DNA from 3 places in the Shewanella sp. Choline-02u-19 genome. Region 3 is predicted to be linked to each of the others. Evidence: predicted binding sites of a transcription regulator. Region 3 holds the regulator's gene; each other region holds the start of a gene.

Region 1 (7,100 bases), 370 kb from region 3:
GCTATCTTCAAAGCCGTGCATTTCAAAAACACCCCAAGGTGTTGGCAATTTTGAAGACGCGATATATTTAATCGACATGATAAAACCTTAACGACTACTCTCATTCCCTGAGACTGCAGAGAATCCTGATAAAGATATTAATGTGGATGAAAACTAACGTCGAGCGCCGCAAAGCGTAAACATCAACCATTACTAGCTGATCAATTAGCAAATATATGAGCGGTATAGCGCAGCATAAGCTGCGCGCTCACACATAAACTTGAAGCGGCTCACTAAATGAATAAATTAGCTTACTGTTTGCTTAAAATTCTTTCGCTGCAAAACCAGTAACTTGCTTTATACCCATTTCACGACCAAGTGCAGTCATAGGGTGAATAACCACTAATCCTTTAACTGACTTCTTCAGTTTGCCCATGTCAGCTTGCTCTTCTTTAGTCAGTACACGACTAAATTTAAGATCTTTAACCGTTGATCCTTCTTTGCCTAGCTCACGATTTTGCTGCTTTTTAACGTTAGCAATACGCTTAGTCAAAGTGGCAATCTCACGTTTAAACTGGATAACGATCCCTGGATCTTCGCGCTTTTCAGCTGCTGCCAACTTACGACCAAATTTATCGAGCTTATCGTTGAGCGTTTGCAGCTCCTGCTTTAAATTCATTTACAAACCTTAAATTCAAATCTAAATAACATATTTAGAAACAAAAACAGCTTCAAAAAAAGTATTGATGCTGTTTGTCATTATTGCCTCATTATAACAGCATATAGCGTAATATTACCTAGGTTTATGCTTAGCTTATCTTAGATAATGGATCACTTGGTTACTACTGCCTCGAAAAACTAAACTTGGATCAGCAAATGATTGTTCGAATTTGCCATCAACAACCACATTGACCAGATCAACCACCGCTTGTTGTTCTATGGTTAATTGTTCGAGTAAATAGCCCGTCCACAGCCAAATATCTTTGCCAGGGCATTGAGATTTCACCCGTTTAACCAGTTTCAATATCTCAGCGACATTGCCAGGGAACAGTGGATCACCACCAGACAGGGAAAGCCCTCGTCTTTTTATACGAGTATCATTTAGGTCATCAATAATGGTCTGCATCATTGGCTCATCAAACTGATGGCCAGAACACGGATTCCACGTCGATTGATTATAACAGCCACGGCATTGATGCTCACAACCTGAGACAAACAGTGTTGCTCGAGTCCCAGGGCCGTTAAGCACATCGGTCTGATAATATTGATGATAGTGCATAATAAACTCTTCCTTAACAAAAAGGTGCCAATGATGGCACCTCGTTTCGTTCTCGCTGGCCTTAAATTAAAGGTGCTTAATTCGGCGCTTAACCTCTTCTTGCTTACCATAGTTAAATGGTCTTGCATCTGGGCTACCTAAGTAGCCACACACACGTCGGGTTACCGACACTCGGCTGGGTTCGTGGTTACCGCATTTAGGGCAAGTAAACCCTTTACTCGTACAACCAAATTCACCAGTAAAGCCGCAGTCATAACACTCATCTATCGGCGTATTGGTGCCGTAATAAGGCACTCTTGAATAGCTATAATCCCAAACATCTTCCAATGCTTCAACATTGTTTTGCATGTTAGGAAACTCGCCGTAACAGATAAACCCGCCATTGGCGATTTCTGGATAAGGTTGCTCGAAATCAATCTTATCGTATGGGTTAACTTGCTTTTCAACATCTAAATGGAAACTATTGGTGTAATAACCTTTAGATGTCACGCCCTCAACAACCCCGAAGGCTTTTGCATCTAAATTGCAAAAACGGCTACACAAGTTTTCGCTTGGCGTGCTGTAAAGGCTAAAGCCGTAACCCGTCTCTTCTTTCCATGCGTCGGTGGCAGCTTTTAGGTATTTGATCACTGTTACCGCTTTTTCGCGCAGTTGAGCACTGTCGTAAACATGTGTTTCGCTGCCGTAAAGTGCATTGATGGTTTCATGCAAACCAATGTATCCGAGAGAAATTGACGCGCGGCCATTCTTAAAGATCTCAGAGACATCATCATCTGCACGTAGTCGTACGCCACATGCACCTTCCATATACAGGATAGGTGCAACACGGGCTTTAACGCCGTCTAAACGAGCGATACGAGTATCTAATGCTTTACGGGCAATGAGTAAACGCTCATCTAAGATACGGTAAAATTCAGCTTCATCGCCATTGGCTTCAAGTGCAACGCGCGGCAAGTTCAAACTTACGACACCAAGGTTATTACGCCCTTCATGTACCAATTCTCCATTTTCCTCAAATGTCCCGAGGAAGCTACGGCAACCCATTGGCGTTTTGAACGAACCGGTCACCTTTTCAACCTGCTCATAGTTAAGAATATCAGGGTACATACGTGTTGTTGCACACTTCAATGCAAGCTGTTTAATGTCGTAGTTACAATCACCCGTTTTATGGTTAATACCATCACGAATAGCAAAAACTAACTTAGGGAAAACCGCTGTCTTACGGTTTTTACCTAAACCAGCAATACGCACTTGCATCATTGACTGTTGAATCAGCCGAGATTCCCAAGAGGTGCCTAAACCAAAACCAAAAGTCACAAACGGTGTTTGGCCATTAGCGGTATGCAGTGTATTGACTTCATATTCAAGCGACTGAAATGCGTCATGACACTCTTTTTCAGTCAATGAGATCGCAAATGCTTTGGCATCTGTAATCCCCCACGTCAGCGCGACTTGGTAATGTTTGTTATAACTTTTGGTGACAAATGGCGCCAGTACTTCATCAATACGGTTAATCGTGGTACCGCCATAAATGTGGCTGGCAACCTGCGCAATGATCTGTGCTGTCACTGCAGTCGCTGTCGAAATTGATTTAGGCGTTTCAATCTCCGCATTGCCCATTTTGAAGCCTTCGGTCAACATGCCACTAAGATCAATCAACATACAATTAAACATAGGGAAGAATGGCGCGTAGTCTAAATCATGGTAGTGGATCTCACCTGACTCGTGGGCAGCAACGACATCTTTTGGCAAGATGTGACATTTGGCATAATGCTTAGCAACAATACCCGCCAACAGATCACGTTGAGTGGGGATCACTTTTGAATCTTTGTTAGCATTTTCGTTCAATAGCGCCGCATTGCTCTGCTCAACTAAGCCACGGATCTCTTGATTGAGTCTGCTACTGACTTCCCGATTCACATCTCTATCATGGCGATATTCAATGTAAACCCGCGCTAATGATTTATATGGTCCTTCCATCAACAAGTTTTCCACGGCATCTTGAAGATCGTGGATATTTATCTCATCTAATGTCGCCACCGAATCGGCTGCTTGTCTCGCGACAGATTCTGCATAAGCGGTGTCATCAATACCTGCCGAGTTAGCAGCTGCTATCACTGCGTCTCTAATCCTTGTTTCGTCAAAAGGCGTACGGTAACCATCCCGTTTAATAACCACTGGCATTGTATAATTCCTCTTCTACATCATCGACAAGCAACACTACATATAGTGGCACTTTTATTCTAAATCACAATATGTAGCGCATTAAGCTATAAAAAGACGAGAAGTACTTTGATCCAGATCATTATTTTAAACAACGAAGATAATAAGAAAAAATAACTGGGAACGATCACGCTTATCTAAAATTATGCCCTTGACGATGGCCTATAAGCGAGCTAGTGCCAGTATAAAATAGGGATAAATTGTGGATAAATAGACAAGCACTTTCACTGGCTATTTTTAACGCTCTGTTGAGGCTGCTGGAATTTGATTAAGATGAGTAAACGACAACCGATTTATGCGGTTTTAACGAGCGGATGTTACCGTTCATGGGGTTAACGTTACAGATAACGGCCTCAATTTTTAACCAGTGAAGCCATCAAAATAACCTGCTAGGGGGTTAACTAAAAACCAACGACATTAATGCTGTTTTGCGAGCGCCAAATAACTGTTCAGCTGACCCGATGCTTGTTGATGTTCACCTGTCATTGAGGCTAACTGCATTAAAGATTTTATGCCCTGATATTGATGCTTCTGTTGATCAGTGAGTGGGCGTTCAGACCCTAGCAAAGCAGTAATGTCAGTGGCAACGCGATTTGCTTTTTGTGCAATGGCAGGAGACTGGATTGAATCCATCGTGCGCATAACCCATTTTGCTTCATCTAACGTCCCTGCCAGCTCTCTATCTTCATCACTATTGGTTAGCGTCGCACGCTGCTCGTCAATAAAATCAGCTAATGACTGCGCTTCAGTGGGCGGAATATCAAAGCCACTATTCGTTAGACGGTTCAGTTGCCCATCGGACAAAATACCATCTTTATAGAGCCGCTGAATAAGACTGGGTAATTTTTCAGAGCTGAAACTGCCATCTTGAAAAAAGTCCTTCGCCATGGCTTCTATTTTCTGCGCTCGCTCAGCGCGGCCAGATAACACTAAGCCGTGATCATCTTTAGTGACGGTATTTGTTGATGAAGCTGATGCGTCAGCATTAATGCCTTGGATGCCTGTAGCGCTGCCGACTCCCGCTTTAGTGCCTGACACACCATATGCATCTGCCAGCACTGCGCCGCTATTTACAGGGTTATTGATACTACTAAGTGGGTTCATCGTCAAAAATTCGGCACTGATTTAGTCATAGCCTAACTAAGCAGGAAACGTGCCGTTTTTTTGATGATAAAATTGACTGCTTACTTTTGGTTCAATTCTGCGGTTAAGGTCAAGCAAAGTGTGCGCAATGATTCAATATCATGCTCAGTCATGCTGACTTTTTCAAGCAAGGTACTTTTTTGTGCAAGCGCATCGGCTTGCAGAGCGAAGCCCGCTTTGGTGAGTGCGATAACTTTTTTACGTTCATCGGTTTCATCAGCCAAGCGTTGTAAAAATAACTTGCTCTCTAAACGTTTAACGATGGGCGTCAATGTGCCCATATCCAGACGAGTCGCGCGAGACAACTGGGTCATGCTTGCTCTATCTTGTAGCCACAATGCTTGCATCACCAGATACTGTGGATAAGTGAGTTCATACTGATCCAATAAAGGGCGGTAAGCGCGCATAAGTGCATTCCCTGCGGTATACAGAGCAAAACAAACATTATCCGACAGACATGCTTCGGTATCGTTATTTGACACTTTGTTTTTCACTACGACCTTCACTACCTTTATTAAGTACTGCAATTTTACCTGACTCCCTTTAACAAAACTAGCTGATCGCATTTTATTTTGCGCAGAGTTATTTTGCGCGCAAAGCATTTGCATAAATTTTGGCGGTTAGTTATGATGCAAACAATTACTTTGCGCACAAACAAAAATAAAGGCTCATTATGAATGCTAAACAAATTCAACTAAAATCTCGTCCTGAAGGATTACCTAACGCCAGTAACTTTACCGAAGCAGAAGTGACTTTACCCGCCATTAAAGAGGGTGAATTTCTCGTCAAAAATTTATGGATGTCGGTTGACCCGTACATGCGTGGCCGCATGATTGATAGGAAAAGCTACATTGCTCCTTTTCAGATTGGTGCAGTGCTTGAAGGCGGCGCTATTGGTGAAGTCACAGAATCAAACAATGTTGAATTTCCAGTGGGCAGCAAGGTTAGCAGCATGCACGGCTGGCGCAGTCATTATGTTAGTGATGGCACCGAAATAACTCGCCTACCGCAAACTCCTATCAACGAATCACACTTTCTCGGTGTACTCGGTATGCCGGGTATGACGGCTTGGACAGGCCTCAACCGCATTGCAGAATTAAAGGCGGGCGAAACACTCTTCGTTTCAGCAGCATCCGGTGCAGTTGGCAGTGTAGCTGTACAGATTGGAAAATTAATGGGTGCCCGCGTTATTGCATCCGTAGGCTCTGATGAGAAAGCTGAGCATATTAAATCACTTGGTGTTGATGCCGTGATCAACTACAAGACTTGTGGTGATTTAAGCGCTGCATTAGCAGCTGCGGCGCCAGAAGGTGTTGATGTGTATTTTGAAAATGTCGGTGGCGATCACTTAACGGCCGCATTGAACAATATGAATGACCATGGCCGTATCGCCGTGTGCGGCATGATTTCACAATACAACGATACAGTGCCGACACCTGGACCGAGTAATTTAGCCATGATCATCATGAAGAAGTTAAAGATTGAAGGTTTCATTGTATTTGAACATTGGGCTCATTACCCTGAGTTCGCTAAGCAAATGGGCCAATGGTTAGCTGAAGGAAAAGTCACTGCAGAGCAGACTATTTATGAAGGGTTATCAAACGCACCTGATGCCTTTATCGGTCTATTTGAAGGTAAAAACCGCGGCAAGATGATTGTAAAACTGGCTTAATTCGTTAAGAAACCAGCATACTTCATGCGTTAATATCACACTGAAAAACAGTGACATAAAAGGGCCTTTTGGCCCTTTTATTACAACCAAGTTAAGATTATTTAACGATATGGTGCCAATGCAGCTTCAATAAGGTGTGCTACTTGCTCTACTGCCGCTTCACCTGCCGCAATAGCTTCCTCCGCGCGATGAAACTCCATAGTACCGATATCACCAAGATCTGGCACGATACAAATATCTGGTGGATCGCCCATTAGTCTCGCCCGCTTATGGCGCTGTTCTAGTATTTCCATCGACTGTGACATCACCGCCAGCATACCGGGATTGGGATTAATATGACCGCCAGTTTTGTTACTAGGAGAAAACTTATCCGTTAAGCCGGTAATATAATCTCTTCCGCGCGCAAGCAGATCGGTAAAGCCCAATTCTTGATGCTTCTCTGCTTCCGCAACTTCTTGGTTTGTCGGCTTATTACTTTTCATGTTGACTGGCAACACTTGCATACGCCCACGGCGAAGCCCGTGAAGGTCAACCGCAATAACAATATCAACACCCATTGCTCGGCTTACTGATACTGGAACAGGATTCACCACCGCGCCATCCACCAGCCAGCGATCGGCCACTTTGACTGGCGGTAAAATACCAGGCATAGAACATGAAGCACGCACTGCATGGCGTAGATCACCTTCGGTAAACCAAATTTCTTGACCAGAATATAGATCAGTTGCTACCGCGGTGAAGGGTTTTTTAAGATCCTCGATCTGCATGTCGCCCATCCGTTTTTGCAACACATCAAACACTTTT
Region 2 (7,100 bases), 1.1 Mb from region 3:
GGTTAAACCGCGTCCGCTTGATTTACCTGGTTTCGATAGTGAAAAAGTGGTTGATTACCAACAAGTACTCAACGGCGAAGTTGAAATTGGACAGAAAGTTGCTTTGATTGGTGCTGGCGGTATTGGTTTTGATATGGCGCACTATTTATGCGAAGAAGAATCCTCTACGTTAAACCCAAATAAATGGTTAAAGCAGTGGGGTATCGATAAAGAATACCAAACTGCAGGTGGCTTAACAGAGCCTGTTCTCGATGAAAAGCATCGTGAGGTGGTGTTACTGCAACGTAAAACCACAAAAATGGGTAAAGGATTGGGTAAAACAACGGGCTGGATCCACCGTTCAGTATTGAAGCAGCATAAAGTGGTGATGAAAACCGGCGTATCTTATGAAAAGTTTGATGATGAAGGGCTGCATATCACCGTTAATGACAAGGCTGAGGTGTTAGCAGTCGATAATGTTGTACTCTGCGCGGGTCAGGTTTCAAATACTGCACTGCTTGAAGAGATGAAGTCTACGGGAATTCCGGTTCATCTGATTGGCGGAGCTGACGTTGCCGCTGAACTTGATGCCAAGCGTGCTATACGCCAAGGTGCGGAGCTCGCTATCGCTCTTTAAGCGAACCGTTCAATATTCCAATAAAAGCCTGTTTAGTTCAATACGCGAACTAAACAGGCTTTTTTGTCATTGATGTTTTGTGTTTAGATAACAAGTTAAAGATTAATATTTTCCAAAATAATGAGGCTGCTAGTGGTTATTGCAATAGGTAGTCATTTAACCTCCTAATTCCTACGCACGAGAGCATACGGAGAAGTAGAGGGAGTCGGGTATTAGCGGGGCATGTTAGGTTATAGAAAGCTTGGAGGAGTCTATAGTTTGATATGTCGAGCATTGATGAAGCTCTAGTGTTCACTGGTGCATACTAACGGAGTGTTTAATGTCTGGGTAGGGTAGTGCGTTATGCACTGAAATAAATGAACTGCAGAGATTAATGACATAAAACTGCGGTCATGACTCTCTGCAATCTAAACTGTTGCTGTTAATCTATAGATTCGTGAGTTTCAGGTTGCTTACGTTTGGGTGCTCTAACAACGACTTCCGCACCTTCCCCTGAAAGTTCTAAATTTATATCGGTCGTTGGAATACAACAACATGGCAGACATTCGTCTGCTTCTAATGTCACTAGCGGTTCAGTTATATAGCTAACGGAACCACTAATCACTTTAGTTTTGCATTGCCCACAAAATCCATTTCGGCATTCAGAAAAAGTCTTCACTTTTTTCTGCTCTAATGCTTCAAGCAAGGTCAGGTGCTGTTGATTAAACAACAGCACCGGTTGGCCTTGTAGGCTAACGATGGGGGCTTTTTTTAAGCTGAGATGCTTAAAGGTCAAAGTCTAAAAACTCATCTTCATCAATAGAAGAATCGATTTGGCCAACTAAGTATGATGAAACTTCAACTTCTTGAGGTGCCACCTGAACCGCGTCACTCTCGAGCCAGTTCTTCATCCATGGAAGTGGGTTAGTTATCTCAGCGTACGGTGATTCAAAGTTAACTGACTTCATACGTTCGTTAGTAATGTACTCGACGTACTGACAAAGGATGTGTTCATTTAAGCCAATCATTGAACCGTCTTTGAACAGGTATTTAGCCCACTCTTTTTCTTGCTCTGCAGCTTTGACAAAAATGTCGATGGCAGTTTGCTTGCACTCTTTAGCTATCTCTGCCATTTCAGGATCATCTTTACCTGCATGCATGATTTTTAAAATGTGTTGCGTGCTGTTCAAGTGCAATGCTTCATCGCGGGCAATTAGGCGAATGATTTTTGCATTACCTTCCATAACGTTGCGCTCTGCAAATGCAAACGAGCAAGCAAAACTAACATAGAAACGAATGGCTTCAAGCACGTTAACAGACACCATACATAAGTAGAGTGCTTTCTTTATTTCTCGCTTAGTGACTTCAACAGTTTCGCCATTAATTTGATGGCTACCTTCACCGTGTAAGTGGAATGCTTGGCTAAGTATGATGAGCTCGTCGTAATAAGCTGCAATGTCAGTTGCTCGCTTAAGGATCTCTTTATTCTCAACGATATCGTCAAAAACAACCGATGGATCATTAACGATATTACGGATGATATGAGTGTATGAGCGCGAATGAATCGTTTCTGAAAACGACCATGTCTCAATCCATGTCTCTAATTCAGGCAGAGATACTAACGGTAAAAATGCGACGTTGGGTGAACGTCCTTGAATTGAATCAAGTAGAGTCTGATATTTTAAGTTCGAAATGAAAATATGCTTTTCATGCTCAGGCAGTGCAGCGTAATCTATTTTATCTTTGCTGACGTCAACTTCTTCAGGGCGCCAAAAGAATGAAAGCTGTTTTTCAATCAGTTTTTCAAATACTTCATATTTCTGTTGGTCATAACGCGCAACGTTAACTGACTGCCCAAGAAACATAGGTTCAAGCAGTGCATTGTTAGGTGTTTGACAAAATGTAGAATAGGCCATTTTTCTATCTTCCGATAATGGGGGCTTTGCCCCCTTTAATTAACGTTTAATACTCATGAATAACTGCTCGAGACTAGATTTTACATGCGCCGCCTTCGCAGCTGTCATCTTCTACTTCAACGGAAGTAATGTCATCATGATTATCTGAAGCACCATCACGAGTATTGTGATAGTAAAGTGTCTTCACACCGTATTTATAAGCAGTCAATAAGTCTTTCAGCAGTACCTTCATTGGCACTCTTCCACCCTCAAAACGAGATGGGTCGTAGTTGGTGTTAGCTGAAATAGATTGATCAACAAACTTCTGCATTAAACCGACTAACTGTATGTAACCATCGTTATTAGGCATCTGCCACAATAGTTCATAACTATGCTGATATTTTTCAAAGTCAGGAACAACTTGCTTTAATTGACCATCTTTACTGGCTTTAACGCTGATGAGACCGCGCGGTGGCTCAATGCCGTTAGTGGCGTTAGAGATCTGCGAAGAGGTCTCTGACGGCATTAATGCCGAAAGGGTAGAGTTACGCAGTCCGTGAGTTTTAATCTCTTCACGCAGCGTTTCCCAATCCATATGCAATGGCTCGTCACAGATTTTGTCCAAGTCACGCTTATAGGTATCGATAGGTAAGATCCCTTTCGAATACGTGGTTTCGTGGAACGCTGGGCAAGCCCCTTGCTCTTTAGCCAAGTTCATTGACGCTTTCAATAGATAGTACTGGATTGCTTCAAATGTCTTATGGGTAAGACCATTTGCTGAACCATCTGAATAGCGCACACCTTCTTTCGCGAGATAGTTAGCGAAGTTGATAACTCCGATCCCTAAAGTACGACGATTCATCGATGCTTTTTCAGCAGAGATAATCGGATAATCTTGATAGTCTAATAAGTTATCCAGTGCTCGTACGGCAAGATCTGCCAATGGCTCTAGCTCTTCAAGCTTTTTAATCGCGCCTAAGTTCAACGCTGAAAGCGTACAAAGGGCAATTTCACCGTCAGGATCATTGATGTTGTTCAATGGCTTAGTCGGCAGCGCTATTTCTAAACATAAGTTAGATTGACGGATTGGCGCTACTTTTGAATCAAATGGACTGTGCGTGTTGCAGTGATCCACGTTTTGAATATAGATACGACCCGTAGAGGCACGCTCTTGCATCATCAATGAAAACAGTTCAACGGCTTTAATTTGTTGCTTACGGATACTCTCGTCAGCTTCATATTTAAGGTAGAGACGTTCAAATTCATCTTGATCTTCAAAGAACGCATCGTACATGCCAGGCACATCTGATGGGCTGAACAAGCTAATCATGCCACCTTGGATAAGGCGCTGGTACATCAGCTTATTAATTTGCACGCCGTAATCTAGGTGACGAATACGGTTGTCATCTACGCCACGGTTATTCTTAAGTACCAGTAACGATTCAACTTCTAGATGCCACATAGGGTAGAAGAGGGTGGCAGCACCGCCGCGTACGCCGCCTTGTGAGCACGATTTGACAGCGGTTTGGAAATACTTATAAAACGGTAAACAACCGGTGTGGAATGCTTCACCACCACGAATAGGGCTACCTAGCGCGCGAATTCGACCGGCATTCACACCAATCCCAGCTCGCTGAGAGACGTATTTAACGATTGAAGATGCAGTGGCATTAATTGAATCTAAGCTGTCACCACATTCAATTAGCACGCAAGAGCTGAATTGGCGTGTTGGTGTACGCACACCCGCCATAATCGGTGTGGGTAGTGAAATCTTAAACGTCGATGTTGCATCGTAAAAATCTTTTACGTACTTAAGACGTGTTTCTTTTGGATATTTAGCAAATAAACACGCAGCAACCAAAATATAAAGAAACTGTGCACTTTCATAAATTTCATGAGTGACACGGTTTTGAACTAAATACTTACCTTCTAACTGCTTAACGGCTGCATAAGAGAAGTTCATGTCACGCCAATGATCAATGTAGCTACCTAATATATCGATCTCTTCGCGGCTATAGTCCTGCAGTATGTGGGCATCGTACTTGCCCAGTTCTACTAAGTGAACGACATGTTCGTAAAGTTTTGGTGGTTCAAACTGACCAAACGCCTTTTTACGAAGATGGAAAATGGCCAATCTTGCAGATAAAAACTGATAGTCAGGTGACTCGGGGGAAATTAAGTCTGCAGCGGCTTTAATGATAGTCTCGTGGATCGCTTCAGTTGGGATCCCTTCGAAAAACTGTAGGTGAGAACGTAGTTCAACTTCAGACACCGAGACATTAGTCAGTCCCTTTGCCGCCCATTCAATAACACGATGGATTTTTTCGAGATCGATTGTCTCACGTTCGCCACTGCGTTTTGTGACTGTCATATTACTATTCATTAAAGATAAACCTTGGTTCTTATATTGATGAAAGTGACCTGCATAGGTGCACCGTACATTTCCCTGTAAACAATCCAAACGAAACCGTAAAACAGTGGCTTCCAATTTATTGACACAAACTGCTAAATAGTGTCTCTGATTGCCACTTACACACAATATATGGTGTTTTTAAATTTCTTAGGTACAAGATAGTGAGGTTCGGGGTTATTTGCAAGTACGAATTCTGGGAACAAGTTGTGGATATCTTGAGGATAATTTTGACAGTTAGTAACAGCTAACCCTTAAAGCTTGTTTTGATTTGGGTTCCTAGCGGAAGATGAATATTTATACAGCCAAAAATGGATTTGAAGATCGCAGGATCCTTGAGCGATCTTCACTTATCAATATACTGATAATATAACTCAGTCATTAAGCTGAAGCGTGAACCATTTCATCAGCTCATCTGAGTTAGCAAAGCAAATGTCAGTTGGCCAGGCATTAATATCATCGTTGGGCGCGATATAACCCCACGCTGCTAAGCCAGCTTGCATATTGGCTGCTCGAGCAGCAACCATGTCTCTTTCTGCATCGCCCAGATAAAGAATATGTTGGCAACTTACACCGATTTGCTGAGCCGCCAGTAGCATAGGGGCGGTATGAGGTTTTGAATAAAGTGTTGAATCGCCACTCACAATGGCAGGCATCTGTTTGTCTAGGCCTAATTTAATCAGCAGTGGCCGAGTAAAACGAGCAGGCTTATTGGTGACCACGCCGTAGGGAATATCATTAAGCTTTAACAAGCTAAGAAAAGGCCACAGCCCAGGGAATAAGTCACAGTTGTTACCATTAACCTTTTCATAATTCTCTAGCAGCGCCAATTGTACTTGTCGTTGAATATCATCATTGGCATTAGGAAGTGCAGCGCGAACCATGGCTAAGCTGCCATGAGATGCGTGATTACGCTGTTGACTTAAGGTGACTGTCGAGTAACCAAATTGGGTCAGGCTGATATTTAGCGCATCAACCATATCCGGAGCGGTGTCTGCAAGTGTGCCATCAAGATCAAAAAGCACCGCTTTAATGGCACGGTGCTTTGTAGAAGGGTTACTGTCAGTCATTCTTTACTGTGGTAATCATATAATTGACTTCTAAGCTTTTAGTATACTTAAACACATCCGTAATAGGGTTGTAGGTTATCCCTACGGCATCATTACAGATAAGCTCGGCGTTATCCGCAAGTGCAATGAGTTCAGAAGGCTTAATGAACTTTTTGTGGTCATGAGTGCCAACAGGTAACATTTTCAGCAAATATTCTGCGCCGAGGATTGTTTCGACATAAGCTCTCATATTTCTATTAATAGTAGAGAAGAAAACAAAGCCACCCGGTTTTACCATATCTGCGCAGGCTTGGATCACTGAGCTTGGATCGGGTACATGCTCGAGCATCTCCATACACGTAATGACATCATATTGTTGTCTGTGCTCATCGCGATGATTTTCTGCGGTGTTCTTTATATAGTTTACCGAGACACCCATTTCTAATGCATGTAAACGAGCGACGTCGAGTGGCTCATCACCCATATCTAAACCGGTCACGTTTGCGCCGATACGCGCCATGCTTTCAGACAAGATACCGCCACCGCAACCAACATCAAGTACGTTCTTGCCAAAAATGCCACCAGCGGTTTGATCTATATAATTGAGGCGAAGTGGATTTAAATTGTGCAGAGGCTTGAATTCACCGTTTAGATCCCACCAAGTGGCGGCCATTTTTTCAAATTTAGCAATCTCTTCAGGATCGACATTATGATTGTTTTGCACTATTAATTACCTCAGATCGATTAATTCGTCTTTTGTGCTCATTATAATGATTAGTGCCAATAAACAAAGCGGATATCGCGTCGTTTCTCAGGAATCATTAAAAGTGACCAAAAAATACACTTATGCCTTGATTTTAATCAATAGTATTGCCTATTACTTCATATAGTAAATGAATGCTGTATTGGGTCTAGCGCCGTCAAATAACTGTGTTAGAATGCCAAATCACGTTTTCAAGCATGACTATTCTTATCTGTAAGGATTGCGTGCTAAATTTCAAGGGATCGAGCGGTTTATGACTGATCTGGCTTCATCTATAACACCAATTAATATTGAAGACGAATTAAAAAATTCATACCTAGATTACGCCATGAGCGTAATTGTAGGACGGGCACTGCCCGATGTTCGTGATGGCTTAAAGCCTGTTCAT
Region 3 (7,100 bases):
GCCACTTAGCTGTAATAGGTGCACTGCCGTTATCTTCAGCTTCAAATGCTTTAACTTTGGCTAAAATATCACTGCTATGCTCTTGATGACCGAGCAGTACCAGTACGCCACCGTCTTCGCTAATGCGCTGCATTGCTTTTTCTAGTGGCCAACTGCGTTGCTGATCGCGCTCGGAATGTAAAAGGTCGTTAAAGGTATTTTGTAGGTGAACACGTACAAGTATGTTCTCTGTAACCGGACCTTTGACTAATACATAGTGTAATTGATTATCGATAGTGTCACGGAAAGTCAGCATATCAAACTCACCAAAACGGGTTGGTAGCTTACATTGCGCTTCACGTACAACACTGGTTTCTTTAGTGTTGCGGTATTCAATTAGGTCAGCAATAGTGCCCATCTTTAATCCGTGCTTTTCAGCAAAAATTTCAAGATCTGGACGACGCGCCATGGTGCCATCGTCCTTTAAAATTTCAACGATGACTGATGAAGCTTCAAAACCTGCTAATCTTGCTAAGTCACAGCCCGCTTCAGTATGACCGGCACGGATGAGCACGCCACCCTCTTTTGCCATCAATGGGAATATGTGGCCAGGTTGCACAATATCACTAGGCTTAGCATCTTTGGCAACTGCAGCTTTTACCGTGACGGCACGATCTTGCGCTGAAATACCCGTTGTGACACCTTCAGCCGCTTCAATAGACATTGTAAAGTTGGTTGAGAACTGGGCATTATTGTTGGTGACCATTAAAGGCAGGTTTAGCTGTTCGCAACGTTCTTTAGTCAAGGTTTGACAAATAAGACCGCGACCGAACATCGCCATAAAGTTAACCGCCTCTGGCGTCACCATGTCAGCAGCCATAATAAGGTCGCCTTCATTTTCTCTATCTTCATCATCCATCAAGATAACCATCTTGCCTAGACGAATATCTTCGATGATCTCTTCTATACTATGTAGCGACATGTTCAGACCTTTATTTTGTATTACTGCATTAAGTGAGGTTGCTAACCTTTATGCCTATCGTGGCAAAACAGTATATAAATTTATATGATTATTTTTTTGGAGCTTCTAAAGATAAATTCTATCTTTAAAATAGCCTTAAGCCAGTATTTAACGTAAAAAACCTGAGCGAGCTAACAGTTCCATAGTAACTTCGGACTTAGGTTGCTGTTTTTCATGCTCTGATGAATAGTTCATCAATCTTTCTAAGTGGCGAGCAATGAGGTCAACTTCAATATTAACGCTATCACCAGCCTTCAAATTTATTAAGGTAGTCTCACCTGCTGTATGCGGCACTATGGTCAGTCTAAATCGATGCCCTTGCACTTCATTAACCGTTAAACTCACACCATCAATAGTAATAGACCCTTTATGGGCGATATAGCGACCCAGCTCTACGGGAGGTGATAACCAAAATTCAATTGCCTGACCGCGAACTTGACGGTCATCTACACGCGCCATGCCATCTACATGACCACTGACCATATGGCCACCCAAGCGTGTTGTTGGCGTCACGGCTTTCTCTAAGTTAACCGAGGTGCCGACAGCGTAATGTGCAAACCCGGTAAGGCTGACTGTCTCGGCTGAAATGTCCGCAACATAACCATCTGCTAGCCGCTCTACAACAGTAAGGCACACACCATTGGTGGCAATGCTGTCACCGAGCTTAACGTCCGACAAATCAAGCTTAGCGCTTGCAACTGTTAATCTAATATCATCGCCACGACGTTCAACTTTTCGTAAATGACCTACAGATTCAATAATTCCGGTAAACATAAAGTTAATTACTCATTCTTAACGTCAAGCGAGTATCTTTACCCACTTTTCGTTCATCTATTACATTAATACTGGGTATTTGGGACATCGCCTCAAATGGAGGCAAAGCAAGTAAGTCTCGCCCCTGAGCACCGAGTATTTTCATTGCTTGGTATAAAATAATTTCATCCGCTAATAGCGCGCTAACAAATGCACCAGCGAGTGTTGCACCGGCCTCAACTAACACCGAGTTACAGCTTTTACCGAGAAATACCAGCAAGGCACTAAGGTCTACCCGCTTATCTTTGGCGGATAATATTTGGTGACTAACATGGGCCGGCCATGCCGACTTCACCTTATCAGGGTAGTCACAAGTGCTAATTAGTAAAATCGGGCTGTTGATACTAAACATCTTAAGGTCAGTACCTAGCCGTGCTTGGCTGTCTAATACTACACGCATCGGTTGATGTAGTTCTGCTGGCGCGATCTCATTTGATAAAGAACCCAGTTCACTATGTCGTACATTTAGACTCGGGTTATCGGCCAAAACCGTTTCAACGCCAGTAATGAGTGCACAATGTCTTGCACGTACCCGCTGCACATCTCTGCGAGCTTCTGGCCCTGTGATCCATTTAGACTCACCGTTTGATAGTGCCGTTTTACCATCAAGACTCGCCGCAAGCTTTACCGTCACCCAAGGTAACCCTTGCTCCATTCTCTTCAAAAAACCGAGGTTAACCTGTTTAGCTGCATCGGTTAATAAACCAACGTCAACCTGTATGCCTGCATCACGGAGCATGGTAATACCACGACCAGAGACTTGTGGGTTGGGGTCCGTAACGGCAATAACAACGCGGCTAACCTTGCTTTCGATCAAGGCCTTGGCACAAGGTGGAGTTCGACCATAATGGCTGCACGGTTCTAATGTGACGTACGCGGTCGCACCAATGGCATCATCACCAGCCATGTTAAGTGCGTAGACTTCGGCATGGGGGCCACCAGCACGGATATGGTAACCTTCTCCCACAATCACGCCGTCTTTAACTAATACACTACCAACGCAAGGATTTGGTCGGGTGGTATAGAGTCCTTTTTGCGCTAATTCAATAGCAAGACTCATCATTTGATTGTCTTCAGTTGACCACATAGTGAAATGAGTTCCGATTAATCAATTGGGTAATAAGAGGGTATAACTACTTCTGTAAGTTCGCGATAGCGTCGCCGAACTCCGACACGTCTTCAAACGCGCGGTAAACGGAGGCAAAGCGTATATAAGCCACTTTGTCTAAGTTGACCAATTGGTCCATCATCAAGTTACCTATCATCTCTGATTTAACTTCACGCTCACCTGTCGCTCGCAGCATCGACTTAATCTTAGTTAAGGACTGCTCGATTTGGTCCATCGATACCGGTCTTTTCTCTACCGCTCGAAGCATGCCACCACGCAGTTTATCTTCATCGAAAGGTTGACGACTACCGTCTTGTTTAACCACACGAGGCATCACCAGTTCAGCACCTTCAAATGTAGTATAGCGCTCATGGCATTGCACACACTCTCGACGACGACGTACCTGATGGCCATCTGCGACAAGTCGCGAATCAATCACTTTAGTGTCTGTTGCGCTGCAAAATGGACAATGCATCTAGCCTCCGGTCAGGTATTAAAACGACTTATATAAACGATTTAATAAAAAATCATTATCAATTACCAACAAAAATGGCCGCATAAATGCGGCCATTAAAGTTTACCTGATTTAACGCTTAAGGTTAACCGTAAACAGGGAACTTAGCGCACAATTCAAGAACCTGTGCTTTTACACGCTCGCTAACAGCAAGATCTGTAATATCATCAAGTACATCACACATCCAGTGAGTCAGCTGCACAGACTCTTCTTCACCAAAACCACGTCGAGTAATCGCAGGTGAGCCAATACGCAGACCAGATGTCACAAATGGTGAGCGCGGGTCATTAGGTACTGAGTTTTTGTTGACAGTAATGTTGGCATTACCGAGCGCTGCATCAGCTTCTTTACCGGTAATATCCTTGCTGATCAAATCAAGCAAGAACAGGTGGTTATCAGTACCGCCAGAAACAACATCATAGCCACGTTCAATAAACGTGCGAGCCATTGCTTTTGCGTTTACCACAACTTGCTCTTGGTATGTCGTGAACTCTGGCTCGAGCGCTTCTTTGAATGCAACCGCTTTAGCAGCGATAACATGCATCAAAGGACCGCCTTGACCACCAGGGAAGACGGCTGAGTTTAGCTTTTTATAAATAGCTTCATCATCGATAGCAGAAAGGATCAAACCACCACGAGGGCCCGCTAACGTCTTATGCGTTGTCGTTGTCACAACATGTGCGTGTGGAAGTGGGTTTGGATAGATACCCGCAGCAACAAGACCTGCAACGTGCGCCATATCAACAAATAGGTAAGCACCTACTTTATCGGCGATTTCGCGGAACTTGCCCCAATCAACAATGCCAGAGTATGCACTGAAACCCGCAATAATCATCTTAGGATTATGTTCAACCGCTAGACGCTCAACTTCAGCGTAATCAATCTTGCCCGTTGACTCGTCAATGCCGTACTGAACCGCATTATAGAGCTTACCAGAGAAGCTGACATGTGAGCCGTGAGTCAAATGACCACCGTGAGCAAGACTCATACCTAGAACCGTGTCACCACCTTGAAGAAGGGCCATAAATACGGCTGCGTTAGCTTGTGAACCAGAATGCGGCTGAACGTTAGCATACGTTGCACCGAACAACTCTTTAGCACGAGATATTGCGAGTTCTTCAACAATATCAACATGCTCACAGCCACCATAGTAACGCTTACCAGGGTAACCTTCGGCATACTTGTTAGTAAGCTGAGAACCTTGAGCTTCAAAAACGCGTGGGCTCGTATAGTTTTCTGAAGCAATAAGTTCGATGTGCTCTTCTTGACGGCGAGTTTCATCTTCAATCGCTGCAAACAATTGTGGATCGTAATCCGCGATATTCATGTCTTTTTTCAGCATTATTTACTCCAGCTGTAAATTCTTATAGTAGGGTTGCGCGGTATGATACAGCGCAATTGATCACAATCCCAGCATTAGAAACATGAAATTACTTGCAATTTCCCATCAGCGATATTTCAACAATAGCAAATAGACGCCGTAAACTTGCTCAACGATTGTATTACATAGAAAAAACGCCTTTAATCTATTGATTCATTACTTTGTGGTGTAAATCTAGAAAACTCTGTTCTGCAAACACTCCAGCCCTGACATCATTTAATGGCCCATAATGGCAATAACACCGATACGCGATGTCTTTCTGTTATTCATTACTCCTCCGTCCAGTATCAATATATAAAATACAATCTAGTATGCCCCTCAGTAACGGTTATTTTTGGAGATATTAGCCAATCCCCAAATGTAGAACAGTACTTTTATTTAACTAAGCTGCACCTAAGATAAAGATCAGATTTAAGTTAGGCGGCGATTCGAGTAGAATTGCTGCCATTCCCAGTCAAAGAGAAATAAAATGGCTCAGTTTGTATACAGCATGCTTAGAGTGGGCAAGATTGTTCCGCCTAAAAAGCAAATTCTAAAAGATATCTCCTTAAGCTTTTTCCCTGGTGCCAAAATTGGTGTGTTAGGGCTCAATGGTTCAGGTAAATCAACTCTGCTACGCATCATGGCCGGTCTCGATACCGAAATTGAGGGCGAAGCAAGACCGATGCAAGACCTAAAGATTGGTTACTTACCGCAAGAACCAAAACTTGATCTAAATCAGACGGTTCGTGAAGCTGTTGAAGAAGCGGTTTCCGATGCCAAAAATGCCCTCGTAAGACTCGATGAGGTTTACGCGCTTTATGCAGAGCCAGATGCTGACTTTGATGCACTCGCTAAAGAGCAAGGCCAACTCGAAGCCATCATCCAATCACAAGATGCTCATAATCTTGATGTCGTTTTAGAGCGCGCTGCTAATGCACTGCGCTTGCCTGATTGGGATGAAAAAATTGCAGTGCTATCGGGTGGTGAAAGACGCCGAGTGGCTATTTGCCGTCTGCTGCTTGAAAAACCAGACATGCTACTGCTTGATGAACCCACCAACCACTTAGATGCTGAATCAGTCGCTTGGTTAGAGCGTTTTCTGCAAGACTATGTGGGGACTGTCGTGGCAATTACCCACGATAGATATTTCCTCGACAATGCGGCGGGTTGGATTTTAGAGCTCGACCGTGGTGAAGGGATCCCATGGGAAGGTAACTACTCTTCATGGTTAGAGCAAAAGGATGCTCGTTTACAGCAAGAATCTGCAACTCAAAGCGCTCGTCAAAAGACCATCGCTAAAGAATTGGAGTGGGTGCGCCAAGGTGCTAAAGGACGTCAATCAAAAGGCAAAGCACGTATGGCTCGCTTTGAAGAGCTTAATACCAATGACTATCAAAAGCGTAACGAGACCAACGAGCTGTTTATTCCACCAGGACCACGCTTAGGTGACAAGGTGATTGAAATTAATCACCTGACAAAATCCTACGGCGACCGGGTGTTAATTGATGACTTGAGCTTTGCCGTCCCTAAAGGGGCGATTGTCGGTATTATCGGTGCCAACGGTGCAGGTAAATCAACACTGTTCAAAATGATCTCTGGCGAAGAACAGCCAGACAGCGGCAGCGTTGAAGTCGGTGAGTCGGTACAAATTGCTTCAGTAGATCAGTTCCGTGATTCGATGAATGACAAGAACACCGTCTGGCAGGAGATCTCTGGCGGCCAAGATATTATGCGAATTAACAACACTGAAATATCAAGCAGAGCCTATGTTGGCCGCTTTAATTTCCGTGGTGGCGATCAGCAAAAGATCATTGGCACCTTATCGGGTGGTGAACGTAACCGTGTGCATTTAGCCAAACTGTTACAAGCCGGTGGCAACGTGCTACTGCTCGATGAACCTACCAACGACCTCGATATTGAAACACTACGAGCACTTGAAGAAGCGCTACTCGAGTTTCCTGGTTGCGCCATGGTGATTTCGCATGACCGTTGGTTCCTTGACCGTATCGCGACGCATATTCTCGATTATCGTGATGAAGGTAAAGTGAACTTCTATGAAGGTAACTACACCGAGTATTCAACCTGGTTAAAAGAAGAAATGGGCACTGACGTTGTTGAGCCTCATCGCTTAAAATACAAACGAATGAGTAAGTAACACTTCAATTATCCACTGTTAAACAGAGACTTAGGTCTCTGTTTTTATTTCTACAATCTAAACCTACTTCGTATTTTTCTGCCACATCTCAGAGGAATACACCTCAAAACCGCAAAAAATACTAGTGACATCGGATGCTATTCAAAT

The links. The regulator NrdR, encoded in region 3, represses ribonucleotide reductase genes. The targets are predictions, from matches to a motif close to AAACACNANATNTNGTGTTT.
Region 1: a site for NrdR is predicted at 3,474-3,493, ahead of nrdD (anaerobic ribonucleoside-triphosphate reductase). Genes of this name have one in related genera too.
Region 2: a site for NrdR is predicted at 5,022-5,041, ahead of nrdA (class 1a ribonucleoside-diphosphate reductase subunit alpha). Genes of this name have one in related genera too.

What each region holds. Positions count from the first base shown of each region.
Region 1 covers NZ_PJBE01000013.1:2,041,260-2,048,359, forward strand. Annotated here, with positions in the region: gene ribA (GTP cyclohydrolase II) at 1-78, opposite strand, end outside; gene CXF83_RS15660 (YibL family ribosome-associated protein) at 302-658, opposite strand; gene nrdG (anaerobic ribonucleoside-triphosphate reductase-activating protein) at 794-1,258, opposite strand; gene nrdD (anaerobic ribonucleoside-triphosphate reductase) at 1,325-3,442, opposite strand; gene CXF83_RS15675 (hypothetical protein) at 3,899-4,585, opposite strand; gene CXF83_RS15680 (MarR family winged helix-turn-helix transcriptional regulator) at 4,666-5,118, opposite strand; gene CXF83_RS15685 (NADP-dependent oxidoreductase) at 5,298-6,296, shown strand; gene rssA (patatin-like phospholipase RssA) at 6,398-7,100, opposite strand, start outside.
Region 2 covers NZ_PJBE01000013.1:1,278,009-1,285,108, forward strand. Annotated here, with positions in the region: gene CXF83_RS12350 (oxidoreductase) at 1-616, shown strand, start outside; gene yfaE (class I ribonucleotide reductase maintenance protein YfaE) at 1,038-1,391, opposite strand; gene nrdB (class Ia ribonucleoside-diphosphate reductase subunit beta) at 1,381-2,511, opposite strand; gene nrdA (class 1a ribonucleoside-diphosphate reductase subunit alpha) at 2,585-4,873, opposite strand; gene CXF83_RS12370 (HAD family hydrolase) at 5,275-5,970, opposite strand; gene ubiG (bifunctional 2-polyprenyl-6-hydroxyphenol methylase/3-demethylubiquinol 3-O-methyltransferase UbiG) at 5,963-6,673, opposite strand; gene gyrA (DNA gyrase subunit A) at 6,966-7,100, shown strand, end outside.
Region 3 covers NZ_PJBE01000013.1:2,413,561-2,420,660, forward strand. Annotated here, with positions in the region: gene ribBA (bifunctional 3,4-dihydroxy-2-butanone-4-phosphate synthase/GTP cyclohydrolase II) at 1-961, opposite strand, end outside; gene CXF83_RS17180 (riboflavin synthase) at 1,109-1,774, opposite strand; gene ribD (bifunctional diaminohydroxyphosphoribosylaminopyrimidine deaminase/5-amino-6-(5-phosphoribosylamino)uracil reductase RibD) at 1,779-2,900, opposite strand; gene nrdR (transcriptional regulator NrdR) at 2,947-3,396, opposite strand; gene glyA (serine hydroxymethyltransferase) at 3,521-4,777, opposite strand; gene ettA (energy-dependent translational throttle protein EttA) at 5,286-6,953, shown strand.